DNA from 4 places in the Duganella sp. BJB1802 genome. Region 4 is predicted to be linked to each of the others. Evidence: predicted binding sites of a transcription regulator. Region 4 holds the regulator's gene; each other region holds the start of a gene.
The links. The regulator LexA, encoded in region 4, represses DNA repair genes until DNA is damaged. The targets are predictions, from matches to a motif close to ACTGTATNNNNATACAGT.
Positions count from the first base shown of each region.

Region 1: HUX88_RS01640 (DNA topoisomerase IV subunit B) is a predicted target of LexA. The motif match lies at 3,247-3,264, and genes of this name have one in related genera.
Region 2: HUX88_RS20735 (error-prone DNA polymerase) is a predicted target of LexA. The motif match lies at 2,316-2,333, and genes of this name have one in related genera.
Region 3: recA (recombinase RecA) is a predicted target of LexA. The motif match lies at 1,456-1,473, and genes of this name have one in related genera.

Region 1 covers NZ_JABWEF010000001.1:354,816-359,684, forward strand. Annotated here, with positions in the region: gene parC (DNA topoisomerase IV subunit A) at 1-1,210, opposite strand, end outside; gene HUX88_RS01640 (DNA topoisomerase IV subunit B) at 1,224-3,221, opposite strand; gene HUX88_RS01645 (hypothetical protein) at 3,436-3,747, shown strand; gene HUX88_RS01650 (hypothetical protein) at 3,744-4,124, shown strand; gene HUX88_RS01655 (TorF family putative porin) at 4,157-4,869, shown strand, end outside.
Region 2 covers NZ_JABWEF010000013.1:179,909-184,777, reverse strand. Annotated here, with positions in the region: gene HUX88_RS20750 (TonB-dependent siderophore receptor) at 1-745, opposite strand, end outside; gene HUX88_RS20745 (RES family NAD+ phosphorylase) at 900-1,445, opposite strand; gene HUX88_RS20740 (hypothetical protein) at 1,515-2,210, opposite strand; gene HUX88_RS20735 (error-prone DNA polymerase) at 2,342-4,869, shown strand, end outside.
Region 3 covers NZ_JABWEF010000001.1:159,707-164,575, forward strand. Annotated here, with positions in the region: gene HUX88_RS00750 (sensor histidine kinase) at 1-673, opposite strand, end outside; gene HUX88_RS00755 (response regulator transcription factor) at 670-1,350, opposite strand; gene recA (recombinase RecA) at 1,532-2,641, shown strand; gene recX (recombination regulator RecX) at 2,715-3,167, shown strand; gene HUX88_RS00770 (DUF2889 domain-containing protein) at 3,434-4,018, shown strand; gene sucC (ADP-forming succinate--CoA ligase subunit beta) at 4,096-4,869, shown strand, end outside.
Region 4 covers NZ_JABWEF010000013.1:64,920-69,788, forward strand. Annotated here, with positions in the region: gene HUX88_RS20145 (replicative DNA helicase) at 1-370, opposite strand, end outside; gene rplI (50S ribosomal protein L9) at 493-945, opposite strand; gene rpsR (30S ribosomal protein S18) at 980-1,270, opposite strand; gene priB (primosomal replication protein N) at 1,286-1,591, opposite strand; gene rpsF (30S ribosomal protein S6) at 1,610-1,996, opposite strand; gene lexA (transcriptional repressor LexA) at 2,236-2,874, shown strand; gene HUX88_RS20175 (hypothetical protein) at 2,894-3,388, opposite strand; gene HUX88_RS20180 (cystathionine gamma-synthase family protein) at 3,446-4,690, opposite strand; gene purF (amidophosphoribosyltransferase) at 4,746-4,869, opposite strand, start outside.

The sequences.
Region 1 (4,869 bases), on a different contig from region 4:
CCGGCGCGGCGCGGCCCGATTCGTCGCGGATGGTGTCGAGCGAGTTGAGGATCAGCGACTTGAGCGCGATCTGCTCCGGCGACAGCGCCTTCTTGCCCATCTTGATCTTGGGGTTGGTCAGCTCCTCGATCTCTTCGAGCACCTTCTGCGACGAGGTGCCCGGCGGCAGTTCGGTGACCACCGCCTGCCACTGGCCGCGCGCCAGTTCCTCGATCTTCCAGCGCGCGCGCACCTTCATGCTGCCACGGCCGCTCGCGTACATGTCGCTGATCTGCGACGGCGGGGTGATGATCTGGCCGCCGCCGGGGAAGTCCGGGCCGGGGATCATGGCCATCAGTTCGGCGTGGCCGATCTTCGGGTTGCGGATCATGGCGACGGCGGCCTGCGCCACCTCGCCCAGGTTGTGCGACGGGATTTCCGTCGCCAGGCCGACCGCGATGCCGGAGGCGCCGTTGAGCAGCACCATCGGCAGGCGCGCCGGCAGCAGGCACGGTTCCTCGGTCGAGCCGTCGTAGTTGGCCTGGAATTCCACGGTGCCCAGGTTGATCTCGTCGAGCAGCACCTTGGCGATCGGCGTCAACCGGGCTTCGGTGTAGCGCATGGCCGCCGCGCCGTCGCCGTCGCGCGAGCCGAAGTTGCCCTGGCCGTCGACCAGCGGGTAGCGCAGCGAGAAGTCCTGCGCCATGCGGACCATGGCGTCGTACACCGACTGGTCGCCGTGCGGGTGCAGCTTGCCCAGCACGTCGCCGACCACGGTGGCGGACTTGCGCGGCTTGGCGGTGCTGTTCAGGCCCATTTCGTTCATCGCGTACAGGATGCGGCGCTGCACCGGCTTCTGGCCGTCGCACACGTCCGGCAGCGCGCGGCCCTTGACCACCGAGATGGCGTAGTCGAGGTAGGCGCGTTCGGCGAAGGTGGACAGGGTCAGCGTGTCGCCGCCGTCGCCGTCGTCGCCGCCGCCCAGCGGGCCGTCGTTGCCGCCGTTGCCGCCGCCGTTGCCGTCGTTGCCGCCGTTGTCGCCGCCGTTGCCGTCGTTGCCGCCGTTGTCGCCGCCGTCCGGCTGCATGGCGGTTGGGGCGTCGGGCGCGGCCGCGCCGCCGGCCGCTTGCGCGGGCGCAGGCGAGGGCGCAGGTGTCGCAGGTGTCGCAGGTTGAGCCGCCGCCGCCGATTCCGGCGCCGGTTCGTCAAAGAGATTTGCTTGATGAGTCATAGTCGGTCAGTAATTAGATATCTGCTTCGGCTTCGTTGCCGTGTTCTTCGATCCAGGCGCGGCGCGCGGCCGCTTCGCCCTTGCCCATCAGCATATTGAAGCGCGCGGCCGATTCGCCGTGGCCATAGCCGCCCAGCGACACCGGCAGCAGGCGCCGCGTGTCCGGGTTCATCGTGGTTTCCCACAGCTGCTCGGCGTTCATCTCGCCCAGGCCCTTGAAGCGCGAGATCGACCACGCGCCTTCCTTCAGGCCGTCCTTGCGCAGCTTGTCCTCGATCGCCACCAGCTCGCCGGCGTCGAGCGCGTACAGCTTCTGGATCGGCTTCTTGCCGCGCGCCGGCGCGTCCACCCGGTACAGCGGCGGGCGGGCGATGCAGATGTTGCCGTTGGCGATGAGGCCGGGGAAGTGCTTGAAGAACAGCGTCAGCAGCAGCACCTGGATGTGCGAGCCGTCCACGTCCGCGTCGGACAGGATGCAGATCTTGCCGTAGCGCAGGCCGGACAGGTCGGGCGCGCTGTCGACGCCGTGCGGGTCGACGCCGATCGCCACCGAGATGTCGTGGATCTCGTTGTTGGCGAACAGGCGGTCCTTGTCGGTCTCCCACGAGTTGAGCACCTTGCCGCGCAGCGGCAGGATGGCCTGGAATTCCTTGTCGCGGCCCATCTTGGCCGAGCCGCCGGCCGAGTCGCCCTCGACCAGGAACAGCTCGGTGCGGCTGGCGTCCGACGATTCGCAGTCGGTCAGCTTGCCCGGCAGGACGGCCACGCCGGACGACTTCTTCTTCTCGACCTTTTGCAGCGAGCGCAGGCGCGACTGCGCCTGCTTGATGACCAGCTCGGCCAGCTTCTTGCCGTAGTCGACGTGGTGGTTCAGCCACAGCTCGAGCGCCGGCTTGGAGAAGGTCGACACCAGGCGCACCGCGTCGCGCGAGTTCAGGCGCTCCTTGATCTGGCCCTGGAACTGCGGGTCGAGCACCTTGGCCGACAGCACGAAGGAGACGCGCGCGAACACGTCCTCGGGCAGCAGCTTGACGCCCTTGGGCAGCAGCGAGTGCATCTCGACGAAGTTTTTCACCGCGCCGTACAGGCCGTCGCGCAGGCCCGATTCGTGGGTGCCGCCGTTGGGGGTGGGGATCAGGTTGACGTAGGACTCGCGCACCACGGCGCCCTGTTCGGTCCAGGCCACCACCCAGGCCGCGCCCTCGCCCTCGGCGAAGCCCTCGGCGTCCGGCGTGGCGAACTGCGCGCCCTCGAACAGCGGGATCAAGGTCTCGCCGTCGGTGGCCTGGGCCAGCGCCTCGGTCAGGTAGCCGCGCAGGCCGTCGTTGTACTGCCAGGTCTGCGATTCGCCGGTCTTGGCGTTGGTCAGCGTGACGGTCACGCCCGGCAGCAGCACGGCCTTGGAGCGCAGCAGGCGCTGCAGCTCGGTCTGCGAGATGGCGGGGGAGTCGAAATACTTGGCGTCCGGCCAGGCGGTGACGCGGGTGCCGGACTTCTTGCCGTCGCGCGGGGCCACCACGGACGACAGCGGCTCGACCACGTCGCCGTGCTCGAAGGCCAGCTTGTGCAGGCCGGTGCCGTCGGGCTCCTTGCGCCAGACGGTGATCTCCAGCCGCTTGGACAGCGCGTTGGTGACCGACACGCCGACCCCGTGCAGGCCGCCCGAGAAGGCGTAGGCGCCGCCCGAGCCCTTGTCGAACTTGCCGCCGGCGTGCAGCCGGGTGAAGACGATTTCCACGGTCGGCACGCCCTCCTCGGGGTGCAGGCCGACCGGGATGCCGCGGCCGTCGTCCTCGACGGTGATGCTGCCGTCGGCGTTCTGCGTGACGATGATGTTTTTGCAATGTCCGCCCAGCGCCTCGTCCGAGGCATTGTCGATCACCTCCTGGATGATGTGCAGCGGATTCTCGGTGCGGGTGTACATGCCCGGGCGTTGCTTGACGGGTTCGAGGCCCTTGAGGACCCGGATGGATGCTTCGCTGTAGTCGGAAACTGGTTTTTTAGTGGCCATACGTGATCAAGCTGATAATTTCGATACTGGGTTTATGTACAGTTTTATGCGGACGTTTGCGTATTCTATCCTCAACCGGGCTGAATCGCGGCAAAAAAACCGCGCGGGGCAATTTATACACGATGTTTACAGGGCCGGCCCGCCTTTTTAGACCGTTTTTACGGGGCCGCCGATAAGCTGTCCGGTATCGCAACGTTCACCACAGGGGTACGCCATGCACGCTTTCTTCCACACCCGGGCCGCCCAGGACCAGCACCGAGCCCGGCCGCCGCGCCCGCGCGCCTGCCTGATGCAGCTCACCGTCGACAGCGGTGCGGTCACCGCGCTGCGGGCGCTGGTGATGCGTACCTGCGGCGACGCCATGGAGTTCATGCGGGTTGAGGCCTGCGACCACGGCGCCCGCGCCAGGGTGTGGCTGTGCGTGTCGCGCGCGCTGGCGGCGCAGGTGATGGAGGCGGTGATGCGGGCCTTGCCGGGCGCCGAGTTCGGCCGCCTGACGCCGCTGGCGGCGCGGGGCGCGCTGTGATTGTCGCCGCTGCCGGGGCGCGTGGCGGCGACGGCGGGGCCGTGGTCCTGGTCGATGCCGAGGGCCGCGACAGCGCCGAGAGCCACGCCGCGCTGGCCGCCGCGCGGCTGGCGGTGGTGCCCGTGACGCCGGAACAGGCCGACCTGTCGACCCGCTACCAGCTGATCGCCCGCTTGAACGCCGCGCGCATGTTCAACCCCGGCCTGCATGTGTTGTTTGTGCAGGTGGGCGGCGCCGGCGAGCCCACGGACGCCGAGCGCGCCGTGGTGCGCGCCTATGTGGCGCAGGTGATGTCGGCCACGCTGGCCGGCACCGTCATCCACGGCCAGCCGCCGTCCGATATGGACGCCCTGTGCCGCGAAGTTTTTACCGTTTGATTTGACTTAACCACTGAAAGAAGGACCTCAACATGAAAAAAATAATACTCGCCGCAGCCATCGCCGCTGCTTTCGCCGGCACGCAGGCTCGCGCCGAGGATGCCGCGCCGGCCGCCAAGCCGGATAACGAAACCAGTTTCAACGCCGCCGTGGTCAGCGACTACCGCTATCGCGGCATCTCGCAGACGCGCCTGAAGCCGGCGCTGCAGGGCGGCTTCGACTACACCAACAACCCGACCGGCTTCTACGCCGGCACCTGGCTGTCGACCATCAAGTGGACCAAGGACGCCGGCGGCAGCGGCGACATCGAGTGGGACATCTACGCCGGCAAGCGCGGCCAGGTCACGGCCGACGTGTCCTACGACGTGGGCGTGCTGACCTATGTCTATCCGTCGAACGGCCTGTCGCACGTCGCCGGCTTCGCCAACGCCAACACCACCGAGGTGTACGGCCAGCTCGGTTACGGCCCGGCCTACATCAAGTATTCGCACTCGGTGACCAACCTGTTTGGCTTTGTCGACAGCAAGAACAGCGGCTATGTGGACCTGGGCGCCAACATCGAGGCGGGCGAGGGCTACACCATCAACCTGCACGCCGGCCACCAGAACGTCAAGCACAACGGCGCATCGAGCTATAGCGACTGGAAGATCGGCGCCACCAAGGACTTCGGCGTGGTGACCGGCGCGCTGGCGGTGATCGGCACCAACGCCGACAAGACCGCCTACGCCTCGCCGGCCAACGGCAA
Region 2 (4,869 bases), 110 kb from region 4:
TGCTGTCGCCGATGATGCGCGGATTGTCGGCGTCGGCGCGGTTGGAGCGGCCACGGTCGAGGTATTCGCCGGTGATGCCAAGCGTGCCGCCGTTGCCGATCTCGAAGCCGCAGTAGGCAGAGGTCAGGTAGTTCTTGCCGTCGCGCTTGGAGTATTCGCTGAAGCCGGCGACCGCTTCGCAGCCCTTGCTTTTCTTCAGGCCGATGTCCATCACGCCGGCGATGGCGTCCGAGCCGTACTGGGCGGCGGCGCCGTCGCGCAGCACCTGCACGTCCTTGATCGCCAGCAGCGGGATGGTGTTCATGTCGGTGCCGGTGTTGCCGCGGTTGCGCGCGCCGAACAGGTTGACCAGCGCGGTGGTGTGGCGGCGCTTGCCGTTGACCAGCACCAGGGTCTGGTCCGAACCGAGGCCGCGCAGCGCGGCCGAATCGACCAGGTCGGCGCCGTCGGAGCCGCTCTGGCGGGTCGAATTGAACGATGGCGAGATATAAGTCAGCGTTTGCGCCAGGTCGAACTGGCCGCCTTGTTCTGTGGACTTGCTCATCGGAATGATATCGACCGGCACCACGGTGTCGGTGGAGGAACTGGTCGCGCGGCGCGAGCCGACGATGCTGACCGACTGGATGGGGGTATCTGGCTTGGCTTCCGGCGCGGACTGCGCGAAGGCGGAGGGTGCGAGGCTCAGGGCGGCTGCGCCGTACAGGCTGAGCAGTACGGCATTACGAAGTGGCGTGGTGGCGAACAAGTTTTCTCTCCCGTGAAAAATTTGATTTTAGTCAAATCGCTCTGACGGAGTGGGGATTCTGACAATTTTGCGGGCAAACTTTATTTATTGTTGTTTTGCCGCGCCATAGTTGCTAGGCGGATGCGTAGTTTTACTTAGGTGCATAGGCGTAGCGTTAGATTGACTTGATATGAAAAGTTGCCATTGTGGCAGGCATCTCGGGGGCGTTCGGCAGTTCGATTGCTTTACCTTGTGCGGCAAGTTTCGATTTTGCGCGATCGAACAGCACTATGGCCTGCTGTGTCGGCAGATGGCGGGACATATACAGGAAGCCATCGACGTGTCGTGGATTGTTGAAGACTGCCAGCGCCCATTTCTGAGTTATTTTGTAGTCGCCCGATCCGGTCAGTCCTGCGTGGCCACCCATTCGCTTGAGTAGCGGACCGGTGAGGTCCATCAGGTCGAGTGTGCCCTTGAAGCGGTGCACCCAGCGTCGGTCTATCTCAGATTGGACGACGGGAAATTCACCGCGAACCGGAACCGCATCGTGCAGTAGCGACTCTGCAAGCGCAACGTCGAAAGAGAGGCTGAGGTAACAGCACTTGTATTCTGGTGAACCTGTACGACAGCCTGGTGCGTCGAAGCGGTTGCCGCCGCTGGCGCCGAAAAAGGGTTCGCCTGTCTGATGCCCTGAGATCCTGACGAGATCGGGAATCGTCATTCGGACAACGGGTAGAGTAGTGTCCGTCGCCAAGGCGCGGTCTGGCAAGGACAGTCGTTTCGCTGCCAATCAAGCCTCTTTGAATGCTTTGGCGGCGGCCAGGACATCCGCAAACTTCCCTTTTCGCAAAGCATCGAGTGGATTCTTTTTACTCAGCGAAAGACGTGGTGTTGTGAAGAATTGCCACTTGCTCGTACCCGGCAGGTGATTGAGTTCCTTGCAAACGGTTTCCAACTGGTCGCGTTCCAGTCCGTGGTCGGCAAAGAAGGCTGGGTACAGCTTGTTACGGCCGCCGGCGTCCAATGAAAACATCCGCAGGTCCCCGACGGCTTTATAGACGGCTTGAGGGGTCACACCCAGGAGTCCCGCGAGCTCCCGGGAATTAACCAGATCCCCGGTTTCGGCCAGGCGCTTGATGGAGGCTTTTTCATTTCTCGCGAGCTGGGTCAAGAACGCAGTATTTGCTTCAGGAGTGACGTTGCGAGCGGGCTGCGCACCAGAGGGCATGAACATACTGAAGATATGTTCGATTTCTTCCTTGGGAACTGGCTTGATGCCAGGTAGCTTTTGAGGTTGCATTGGTACCAGTGGCTGCTTGCGTTCCGCCGGGGCTGTAGTGTTGTGTTTAATCTCGATCAAATAAAAACCATTGCCGATATCGACACCGCGATTGGCGATTGTGTTCAAGGCTTTGACCACCGAGTTGTTGTCCTTTGTGCCCGCTGCCCCCTTCTTTGCTACCTTGCCGATTGCAGCCTTGCTCATGATTGCCTCCATTTTCAAGTCTCATTCTACGTCAAACAACTAAAACAACTAAAACAATCAAATGAGTACGTGCATTGCGACGGAGGGCTGCGCAGGGTGTATGATACTGTATAAAAACACAGTATATCACCATGAATACCATCTTGCCGGCCTACGCAGAGCTGTTCTGCATGACCAATTTCTCCTTTTTGCAAGGCGCGTCCAGCGCCGAGGAATTGGTCGCGCGCGCCGCGCAGCTGGACTATGCCGGCCTGGCCATCACCGACGAATGCTCGCTGGCAGGCGTAGTGCGCGCTCACGCGCAGGCCAGGGACGCCAACCTGCCGCTGCTGATCGGCAGTCATTTCCATCTGAAGAATCCCGACGGCAGCCCGGCGCTGTCGCTGCTGGCGCTGGCGCAGAACCGCGAGGGTTACGGCAATCTTTGCGAGCTCATCACGATAGGGCGCAACCGCGTGGCCAAGGGCAGCTACCTGCTCACGCCGGCCGACCTGGCGGCGCCTCCTCCGGCCTACGCCCACCTGAAGGGCCTGCCCGGGTGCCTGATGATCCTGCTGCCGCATTACCCGGCGTTTCAGCCGGACGATGTCGACCGCCTGCACGCGCAGGCGGCGTGGATGGAGGTCACGTTTCCGGGCCGTAGCTGGATGGGGCTGAACCTGCTGCAGCGCGCGCTGGACGAGGCGCACCGTCTCAGCATCGACGAGGTGGCGCTGCAACACGGCATGCCGGTGGTGGCGCTGGGCCATGTCTGCATGCACGTGCGCTCGCGCAAGCCGCTGCTCGACACCCTGTGTGCGGTGCGGGTCGGCAAGCCGGTGGCCGAGTGCGGCTACGCGCTGGCGCAGAACGCCGAGCAGCACCTGCGCTCGCGGCTGCGGTTGGCCAACCTGTATCCGCCGCAGGCGCTGGCCGAAACGCTCAACATTCTCCAGCAATGCAAGTTCAGCCTGAGCGAGCTGCGCTATGAATACCCGCACGAGCTGGTGCCGCCGGGCCACACGCCGGGCAGCTATCTGCGGCAGGAGGTGTATGCCGGCGCGCAGCGGCGCTTCCCTGCCGGCGTGTCCGCCAAGGTGCGCGGGCAGATCGAGAAGGAGCTGGAGCTGATCGCGGAACTGGAATACGAGCCGTACTTCCTGACGGTCTACGATATCGTCCGCTACGCCCGCTCGCAGGACATCCTGTGCCAGGGCAGGGGATCGGCGGCCAACTCGGTGGTTTGCTACTGCCTCGGCGTGACCGAGGTCGATCCCGAGCGCAGCAACATGCTGACCGGACGTTTCATTTCCCGGGAGCGCAACGAACCGCCCGACATCGACGTCGACTTCGAGCACCAGCGGCGCGAGGAGGTGATCCAGTACATCTACAAAAAATACGGCGCCGACCGCGCCGCGCTGGCGGCCGTGGTCATCAGCTACCGGCCCAAGAGCGCGCTGCGCGACAGCGGCAAGGCGCTGGGCGTGGACCTGGCCATCGTCGAGAAGGTGACCAAGGCCCACCACTGGTTCGACAGCCGCAACGACCTGCTGGGCCGGCTGGCCGAGTGCGGGCTGGATCCGGAATCGCAGCTGGCGCAGCAGTGGGCCGCGCTGGCGATCGCCTTGCTGGGCTTCCCGCGCCACCTGTCGCAGCATCCGGGCGGCTTCGTCATCTCGCACGAAAAATTGTCGCGCCTGGTGCCGATCGAGGCCGCCACGATGGAAGGGCGCTGCGTGATCCAGTGGGACAAGGACGATCTTGAAGAGCTGGGCCTGATGAAGGTGGACGTGCTGGCGCTGGGCATGTTGTCGGCATTGCGGCGCGCGCTGGCGCTGGTGGGCGCGCAGCGCGGCGCGCCGTTCCGGATGCAGGACATCCCCAAGGAGGACAAGGCCACCTACGCCATGATGTGCGAAGCCGACACCATCGGCGTGTTCCAGATCGAGTCGCGCGCGCAGATGAGCATGCTGCCGCGCCTGCGGCCCAAGGAGTTCTACGACCTGGTGATCGAGGTCGCGCTGGTGCGGCCGGGGCCGATCCAGGGCGGCATGGTGCATCCGTATCTGCAGCGGCGCATGAACGCCAAGCTGATCGATTCCCCGCCGGGACTGGATGAAGCGCTCAAGCGCACGCTGGGCGTGCCGATTTTCCAGGAGCAGGTGATGCAGATCGCCGTCATCGCCGCCGGCTTCAGCGAGGGCGAGGCCGACCAGCTGCGGCGCGCGATGGCCGCGTGGAAGCGCAAGGGCGGGGTCGACAAATACCAGCAGCGCATCATGGACGGCATGCGCGAGCGCGGCTACGACGAAGCCTTCGCCGCCGCCATCTGCGAGCAGATCAAGGGCTTCGGCGAATACGGCTTCCCCGAATCGCACGCCGCCAGCTTCGCGCTGCTGACTTATGCCAGTTCCTGGCTCAAGTGCCACGAGCCGGCCGCCTTCCTGTGCGCGCTGCTCAACAGCCAGCCGATGGGTTTCTACAGCCCGTCGCAGCTGGTGCAGGACGCCAAACGCCACGGCGTGCAGGTGCGCGAGATCGACGTCACCGTCAGCGGGTGGGACAGCTCGCTGGAGGAGCGGGTGGGCCAGCGCAACCAACCGGCCGTGCGGCTGGGCTTGTCGCTGATGAAGGGCATGCGGGAGGAGGCGGCCCGGCGCATCGAGCGCGAGCGCGCGCT
Region 3 (4,869 bases), on a different contig from region 4:
TGCGCTCCTGCAGCTGTGCCAGCGGCGACAGCCCGCGCGCCAGCGCGAACCACACCAGGGCCAGCACGATGGGCAGGATGATGAACTGCGGCAGGATCACGCCCTTGATGATGGCGTTGGCCAGCTGGCCGCGCTTCTCCAGCGTCTCGGCCACCTGCACCAGCGCCAGCTGCGGGTCGTCGACGGCGTCGCGCTCGAGCCGCACGTAGGCGTAGGCCACGCGCACCGGCGTGCCGTGCATGGTGTCGTTGCGGAAGCGCACGCTGCTGCGCGGCTTGTCGTCCTCGTCGATGACCGGCGGCGGCAGGTCGCGGTCGCCGTCCACGTGTTCGCCGTGCGGGCCCTGGATCTGGAAGTAGACGCTGTCGACGTCGTCGGCGCGCAGGATGTCGCGCGCCGGGCCGGACAGGCCCTTGATGACCTTGCCGTCCACCGCGCGCACCTGCTGCGCCAGCACGGTCACGCTGTCCTCCAGCGCGTGGTCGAACGGCTGGTTGGCGATGGACTTGGCCACCAGGTAGGTGATCGCGATGCTCATCGGCCACAGCAACAGCAGCGGCGCCAGCATCCAGTCCAGGATCTCGCCGAACAGCGAGTGCTGGATGTCGTCCGTCTCGGCCGCCGGCGGCTGGTACTCCAGATCCTGCTGCGGTGGCGAGGCCGGCGGCGTCACTTGGCGGCGTCCGAGAATTTCTCCAGGCAGTAGCCCAGTCCGCGCACGGTGGCGATGCGGATGCCGCCCACCTCGATCTTCTTGCGCAGCCGGTGCACATAGACCTCGATGGCGTTGTTGCTGACCTCCTCGCCCCATTCGCACAGGTGGTCGACCAGCTGTTCCTTGGACACCAGGCGGCCGCTGCGCGCCAGCAGGATTTCCAGCAGGCCCAGCTCACGCGCCGACAGGTCCAGCATCTGGTCGTTGATGTAGGCGCTGCGGCCGACCTGGTCGTAGCTCAGCGGCCCGTGCCTGACCACGGTGGCGCCGCCGCCGGCGCCGCGCCGGGTCAGCGCGCGCACCCGCGCCTCCAGCTCGGACAGCGCGAAGGGCTTGGCCATGTAGTCGTCGGCGCCCAGGTCGAGGCCGTTGACGCGCTGCTCGATCGAATCGGCCGCCGTCAGGATCAGCACCGGCAGCAGCGAGGCGCGCGCGCGCAGGCGGCGCAGCACCTCCAGCCCGGACAGCTTGGGCAGGCCCAGGTCGAGGATCAGCAGGTCGAATTCCTGGGTCGACAGGGCGGTGTCGGCCTCCTGGCCGTTGCCGACGCAATCGATGGCGTAGCCGGACTGGCGTAGCGAGCGGGTCAGGCCGTCGGCCAGTACGCTGTCATCCTCGGCAAGTAAAATACGCATGTGAAGCACTCCGGCTGCAGAAGCTTGTATTGTGTTGCATTTCGCGCAGGGTGGCGAGTTTTTGTGCTATCTCAAAATTGTTTAAAAATCGTGCTTGCATTAAGCACTGTTTTTTTATACAGTGCTGCCTGTACCGACGAATTCAGCGAATTTGCACCCACTCACTGGTTGAAAGAACATTATGGACGATAAAAAAGCTGTTGTACCTGCATCTGAAAAGGCTAAGGCGCTCGCTGCCGCGCTGGCCCAGATTGAAAAGCAATTCGGCAAAGGCTCCGTAATGCGCATGGACGCCAACGCGCCGATCGAGGACGTGCAGGTGGTGTCGACCGGCTCGCTGGGCCTGGACATTGCCCTGGGCGTCGGCGGCCTGCCGCGCGGCCGCGTGGTGGAGATCTACGGTCCTGAATCGTCCGGTAAAACCACGCTGACGCTGCAAACCATCGCGGAAATGCAAAAACTGGGCGGCACCTGCGCCTTCATCGACGCCGAGCACGCGCTGGACGTGGGCTACGCGCAGAAGCTGGGCGTCAACCTGCACGAGCTGCTGATCTCGCAGCCGGACACCGGCGAACAGGCGTTGGAAATCTGCGACGCGCTGGTGCGCTCCGGCTCGGTGGACATGGTCGTGGTCGACTCCGTCGCGGCGCTGACGCCGCGCGCCGAGATCGAGGGCGACATGGGCGATTCGCTGCCGGGCCTGCAAGCCCGTTTGATGTCCCAGGCGCTGCGCAAGCTGACCGGTTCGATCAACCGCACCAACACCCTGGTCATCTTCATCAACCAGATCCGCATGAAGATCGGCGTCATGTTCGGCAGCCCGGAGACCACCACCGGCGGCAACGCGCTGAAGTTCTACGCCTCCGTGCGCCTGGACATCCGCCGCACCGGCTCGATCAAATCGGGCGACGAGGTGATCGGCAACGAAACCAAGGTCAAGGTCGTCAAGAACAAGATCGCGCCGCCGTTCAAGGAAGCGCACTTCGACATCCTGTACGGCGCGGGCACCTCGCGCGAGGGCGAGATTCTTGATCTGGGCGTGGAAGCGAAGATCGTCGAGAAGTCCGGCTCGTGGTACAGCTACAACGGCGAGCGCGTCGGCCAGGGCAAGGACAACGCCCGCATCTTCCTGCAGGAGCGTCCGGAGCTGGCGTGGGAAATCGAAAACAAGGTGCGCGAATCGCTGGGCGTGCGCCCGCTGCCGCCGCTCAACACCGACAAGGGCGACACCGTCGTCAAGCTGAAATCCGTCGACAAGGCGGACAAGGGCGACAAGGCCGACGCGGCGTAAGCGGCGGCCGCTTCATCCCGAACCACCGCGCTGTTAGTTCAGCCGGTGGTTTTCTCATTGCGCAGAGGGTTTTATGGCAGCACCGCAACTGAGCCTGAAGGCACGCGCCCTACGCTTCCTGTCGATGCGCGAGCACAGCCGCATGGAGCTGGGCCGCAAGCTGGCGCGCTACGCGGAGGAGGGCGACGACGTCGAAGCCCTGCTCGACCTGCTGGAAAAGAACAACTGGCTGTCGCAGGAGCGCTTCTCGGAGGCGCTGATCCACCGCCGCTCGGCCCGCTTCGGCAACAGCCGCATCGTCGCCGAGCTGCAAAGCCACGGCATCAAGGGCGAGGAGCTGCAGGAACTCAAGGCCGGCCTGGCCGAGGGCGAGACCGAACGCTGCGTGGAAGTGTGGAACCGCAAGTTCGGCGCCGTGGCCGCCGATCCGCAGGAACGCAACAAGCAGATGCGCTTCCTGCTGCAGCGGGGCTTTTCCCAGCGCGCCGTGCAGACCGCGCTCAAGGGTGCGCCGGAAGACGATTAGCGGCCGACCCGGCCGCTGCCGCGCCGCACCATGTAATGTTTCCATGACTGAAATAAGACCTATGAATTTCTTGTAATAAAATCCTCAAAACATCCATATTTCCGTCCAAAAGCTATGTTCTGACGCAACTGGCGGTCTTGATGTGCTACACTTTTGGGGTTTTTGCAGCGCCGCAGGTGCGGTAGTTGTCCGTAGAAGCTGCGGACACGTGCGATTCAGCACATGGCTGCTTACTAAATTTCTGTCGCGAGAGCGGCATCGGTCTTATGTCCCTGTCAACCCCAGTTACCCGACGTGCGCTGCGGCACACGCGTGCAATTGCCGTCCAAGCGTACGCGCGCGATGACGGCCTGTGGGATCTTGACGCCCATATCACCGACATCAAAGTCATCGACACCATGCTGGCCTCCGGCCCGCGCGCTGCCGGCACGCCCCTGCACGACCTGCACCTGCGTTTGACCGTCGATCTGCAACTGACCATCGTCGATGCCGAAGCCGCATCCGATGCCGTGCCGTATCCCGGTTACTGCGACACCATCGCCCCCGATTACAAGAAACAGCTCGTCGGCCTGAACCTGATGAAGGGTTTCCGCCACGAGCTCAAGCAACGCCTGGCCGGCACCGCCGGCTGCACCCACCTGACCGAACTGGCGCAGATCCTGCCCACGGCCGCGGTGCAGGCGTTCGCCAACGATGTCTGGTCGACCAACGACGCGGCCACCGAAGACCAAGGCGTGCCGCGCCACAAGCCGTTTCAACTCGACAAATGCCATGCCCTGCGCACCGACGGTGGGGCAGTGGCGCAGTTTTACCCGCGCTGGGTGGCCAAAGCAGCACCAGGTGGCGCGTAGCAATCCCTGCTTACCAGTTTCACACATTTCGCAGTATCAACCGATTTTTACACATCAGCATCAGAAGGGAAGCCAGCATGAAAATCCATGAGTATCAAGGCAAAGAAATCCTCCGAAAATACGGAGTGACGGTTCCGCGCGGTATTCCGTGCATGTCCGTTGAAGAAGCAGTCAAAGCTGCTGAAACCTTGGGCGGCCCGGTCTGGGTTGTGAAAGCACAGATCCACGCCGGTGGCCGTGGTAAAGGCGGCGGCGTGAAAGTCGCCAAGTCGCTGGAACAAGTCAAGGAATACGCCGAGCAAATCATGGGCATGCAGCTGGTCACGCACCAGACCGGCCCTGAAGGCCAGAAAGTACGCCGCCTGCTGATCGAAGAAGGCGCGGACATCAAGAAAGAACTGTACGTGTCGATGGTTACCGACCGCGTATCGCAGCGCGTCGTGCTGATGGCTTCCTCCGAAGGCGGCATGGACATCGAAGAAGTCGCTGAAAAGCACCCAGAGCTGATCCACTCGATCGCCATCGACCCATCGGTCGGCCTGACCGACGCTGAAGCGGCCGGCATCGCCGCCAAGATCGGCGTGCCGGAAGCTTCGATCGCCGACGCCGTCGCCAACCTGAAGGGCCTGTACAAAGCCTACTGGGAAACCGACTCGTCGCTGGCCGAAATCAACCCGCTGATCCTGACCGGTTCGGGCAAGGTCATCGCTCTGGACGCCAAGTTCAACTTCGACGCCAACTCGCTGTTCCGTCAACCGGAAATCGTCGCCTACCGCGACCTGGACGAAGAAGATCCAGCCGAAGTCGAAGCATCGAAATTCGACCTGGCCTACATCTCCCTGGACGGCAAC
Region 4 (4,869 bases):
TGAGCTGGCGCAGGATGGAGCGATCGCGCACGATCTCGGCGTAACGGCGGATGTTGGCGGCAGATGGCGTGTTTTGCGCCATCGCGTTCAGGTAGGCCAGGCCGCCCACGTCCTCCGCCTTGCCCAGCTGGGTCAGGGTCTCGAACACCGTGATGACGTCGGCCGGCTTGGACGCGTTGATCATCTTGACGACCTGCTCGTAGATGATGCGGTGGTCGTAGCGGTAGAAGTCTTCGGGGTGCATCATGTCCGCAATGCGGTCGAACGCCGCATTATCGCGCAGCAGGCCGCCGATGACGGACTGTTCTGCTTCGATGGAATGCGGCGGGACGCGGAGTGAATCGACTTGCGGATCGGAGGGGGCGTTCATGGCGCGAATTATACCTGCTTGCTTGAGCCGTATTACAAATTTATGACGAGAAAAAAGCCGGGCAAGCCCGGCTTTTTCAAAGGTGTTGCAACACTGATCAGACGTTTCCGCCTGAAAAAGTATTAGGCAGCTTCGCCCACGACAGCAACGGTCACTTCCACCACCACGTCGGTGTGCAGAGCGACGCTGACTGGGTGCTCGCCAACGGTCTTCAGAGGACCGGTAGGCATACGCACGGCAGCTTTTTCAACAGCGAAACCAGCTTTCGACAGGGCTTCAGCGATGTCGAAGTTGGTGACGGAGCCGAACAGACGGCCGTCGACGCCAGCTTTTTGCGAAACGTTCACGGTCATGCCGTTCAGTTTCTCGCCTTGGGCTTGAGCGGCAGCCAGTTTCTCGGCAGCGGCTTTTTCCAGTTCGGCGCGCTTGACTTCGAATTCAGCAACGGCGGACGCGGTAGCGCGGCGGGCCATTTTTTGCGGAATCAGGAAGTTACGTGCGTAACCGTCTTTGACTTTAACGACTTCACCCAGGTTGCCCAGGTTGACGACTTTTTCTAACAGAATGATTTGCATAGTTCTTCTCCAGGATCTTATCTAGACGACGCAATTAAGCGTGGTGCAGATCGGTGTAAGGCAGCAGCGCGAGGTAGCGAGCGCGCTTGATTGCGGTGTCAACTTGACGCTGGTAGTGCGCCTTGGTACCGGTCAGACGTGCTGGCATGATTTTGCCGTTTTCCTGGACGAAGTCTTTCAGGGTGTCGACGTCTTTGTAGTCAACTTGTTCAACGTTTGCTGCGGTGAAGCGGCAGAACTTCTTACGCTTGAACAGTGGGTTTTGTTGCTTGCGCTTTTCTTTCAGCTTGAGCTTGTTTTTGTCGAACTTTTTACCGAATGCCATTTTAGGCTCCTGTATCTAAATTGAGCTGTCTGGGACAGCACTAAAATCAATGATGTGAAACACCAGGCTTTTGCTATTGCGATTCTTCTTGTTCAGGAAACCGGTGAACTGATACATGCCTGCCAGTGGCGCCTGACTGAAGCGGCCTGAAATCTCGCCCGCGGCAACCGCGGAAATTTCAAACTCGCTCAATCGGGCGATGCCTGCCTCGACCTGCTGCGACCGGTGCTGGAGTACAGCGTTCACGATCGGCATGCCGGCCGGGGTGTAGCGCAAGGCGTCCCGTTCGGCGATCAAGGCAATCAACTGGAGCTGATTCAGCTCGGTTCCCGATAACAATTAGGCCGCAGGAGCAGCAGCGGCTGCTGGAGCTTCGGTGCGATGCGATTTCGCTGCATCTTCACGTTGTACCGACTTCATCATCGGCGAAGGAGCGGTTTCCGCCTTCTTCATCTTGACAGTCAGGTGACGCAGCACGGCATCATTGAATTTGAAGGCGGTTTCCAGCTCGACCAGGGTCTCGTTGTCGCATTCGATGTTCAGGCAGATGTAGTGTGCTTTAGCCAGTTTCTGGATCGAGTAAGCCATCTGACGACGGCCCCAATCTTCAACACGGTGCACGGCGCCGCCGCGGGTCGTTACGGTGGTTTTGTAACGCTCGATCATGGCGGGCACTTGCTCGCTCTGGTCCGGGTGGACGATAAATACTATTTCATAGTGACGCATGCAAACTCCCTTAAGGACTGTGAATATAGCCCACCCTGGCGTCAAGACAGGTGTGGGAAGAGGTAAGCCCGCGACTATATCAGCTTTTTATCCAAAAAACCAGCACTGTCCGGCAACAATCCGCCGCGCCCGGAGGGGCTCCATGAAATTATTTCGTGCTAAGCAACAAATTCCCTTGCTTTTCGCTTCACACTGTACAAAAATACAGACTGTCTATATACACAGGCCCAAAGCACTCTATGATCAAGCTCACCGCAAGACAGGAACAAATTCTCAATCTGATCAAGGATGCCATCGAGAACACCGGCTTCCCGCCGACCCGTGCCGAGATCGCCAATGAACTGGGCTTCAAGTCCGCCAACGCGGCCGAGGAGCATCTGCAGGCGCTGGCGCGCAAGGGCGCGATCGAGATCGCCGCCGGCACCTCGCGCGGCATCCGCCTGCTGGGCGTGCACGCCGAGCCGGCCACGCCCAAGGTGCCGGTGTCGCTGATGATGTCGTTGCCGCTGATCGGCCGCGTGGCCGCCGGCTCGCCCATCCTCGCGCAGGAAAACCTGGAGACCAGCTACAGCGTCGATCCGGCCATGTTCTCCTCCAAGCCGGACTACCTGCTGAAGGTGCGCGGCGAGTCGATGCGCGACGCCGGCATCATGGACGGCGACCTGCTGGCGGTCAAGAAGGTGGACAGCGCCAAGAACGGCCAGATCGTCGTCGCCCGCATCGGCAACGATGTCACGGTCAAGCGCTATCGCAAGACCGGCTCCACCGTCGAGCTGCTGCCGGAAAACCCGGACTTCAAGATCATCAAGGTCGATCCCGAAGCGGACGAGTTCGCGCTGGAAGGCCTGGCGGTCGGCCTGATGCGCAGCTGGCACTAAGCCTCGCCTCGCCGACGGGCTAGCGCTTGCCGGCGGTCTCCGGCTGATGCGACAGGTCGCGCGCGCTCAGGGCCAGGTCGCCTTGACGGCCTTCCAACGCGCTCTGCGCCAGGGTGACGGCGTCGGCCTGGCGCTTGGCCTCGTCCGCCACCTGCACGAACACCTGACTCATCAGCGTCTGCGCGGCGCCCAGCTCGTCGTCCGTCATCAGGTCGGCCACGTCGGCGGGGATGCTCTTGCCGACCGGGAGCGCGGCGTTGTAATTGGCCAGGAATTGATCGTAGCAGTCGTGCCAGGCGGCCAGCGCTTGCGTCAGCGCCGGTCCGCCGGCCGTGGCCGGACGCATCGGGATGTTGGGAGGTTTGCAGTTGAAACGGGCCAGCGCAATGTCGGCGCCGTCGTAGTGGCTGGTGTAGTACTCGATTTCGGCTTGCCGCGCCTGGCGGCGGGCCTGGTCGCCGGCGAAGGCGCTACTCGACAGCACGGTCAATGCCAGAACCCATGCTGCTCTCATATCGCCTCCGCGCTTAGCAAAATTGAAAACTTAGATTATCACAACTCGAGGCTGCGCTCAGCAAGCTTCCAGTGCGCAGGTGAAATCGTCCAGCAGATCGTCGGTATCCTCGATGCCGACCGACACCCGTATCAGCGACTCGGCGATGCCCATCGAGGCGCGGCGCTCGGCGCCCATCTCGTAGAAAATCGTGTGCGCCACCGGGATGATCAGCGTGCGCGTGTCGCCCAGGTTGGAGGCCGGAATCGCCAGCTTCAGGCGGTTGAGGAAATCGAAGCAGTCGATGCCATCCTTCAGTTCAAAGCTCAACAGGGAGCCGAAGCTGCGGAACAGCTCGGCGGAGATCGCGTGCTGCGGGTGCGAGGCCAGGCCGGGATAGTAGACGGCGGCCACGCGCTCGTCGCTTTCCAGCAGGCGCGCCAAGGCCATCGCATTGGCGCTGGTGCGTTCCATGCGCAGCGCCAGCGTCTCGGCGCCGACGGCGATGTGGTGCGCCGCTTCCGGCGCCAGCGAGGCGCCGAAGTCGCGCAGGCCCTTGGCGCGAATCTGCGCCAAGCCCCATTGCAGCGGCGCGGCTTTCTTGTAGTTCTCGTAGATGTTGGCGAACCGGGTCCAGTCGTAGACGCCGGTGTCGGTCAGGCTGCCGCCCAGCGCATTGCCGTGGCCGCCGATCGACTTGGTCAGCGCGTTGACCACGAGACCGGCGCCCACCGCTTTCGGGCGGAACAGGTAAGGCGTGGTCATCGTGTTGTCGACGATGTAGAGGATGCCGCGCTCCTTGCACAGCTCGCCGATGCGCTTCAGGTCCGCCACCTGCGTGCGCGGGTTGGCGATGGTTTCGACGAACACCACGCGGGTCTGGCTGGTGATGGCGGCGGCCACGTTGGCGACGTCGGTGGCGTCGACGAAGGACACGCCCACGCCCTGCGCCATGGTGGTCTGCCACAGGCTGTTGGTGTTACCGAACAAGAACGACGACGACACCACATGGTCGCCCGCGCGCAGCAGCGCCTGGAACACGGCGCCGATCGCGCCCATGCCGGTGGCGAAGCAGATCGTGCCGACGCCCTGCTCCATCTTGGTGACCTTGTCTTCCAGCGCGGAGATGGTCGGGTTGCCCTGGCGGCCGTAGCGGAAGCCCGGCTCCTTGCCCTGGAACACGGACGCCAGCTGGCGCGCGTCGCCGTAGCCAAAGGCGACCGAGGTGTGGATGGGCTTGTGCAGCGAACCGTGCTCGATGCCTTTCTGGCGATCGTTGTGCAGGATGGTGGTGGTGAAGCCGTAATTCTTCTTGTCGTTCATATTCGCGTATTCAAAAAAAAAGCCCGGTGCGGCGTGAACCGCACCGGGCGCGACATCAGCCTTCGGCGGTCGCGAGATTCAGGTTCAGTTGCGAGCGGCCCGCGTCCTCGGGGCCGGAGGCCTTCGGATGGTGGCGCGCGTACTCCAGCTTGTCCAGGTAGTCCTTGGAGATGTCGCCG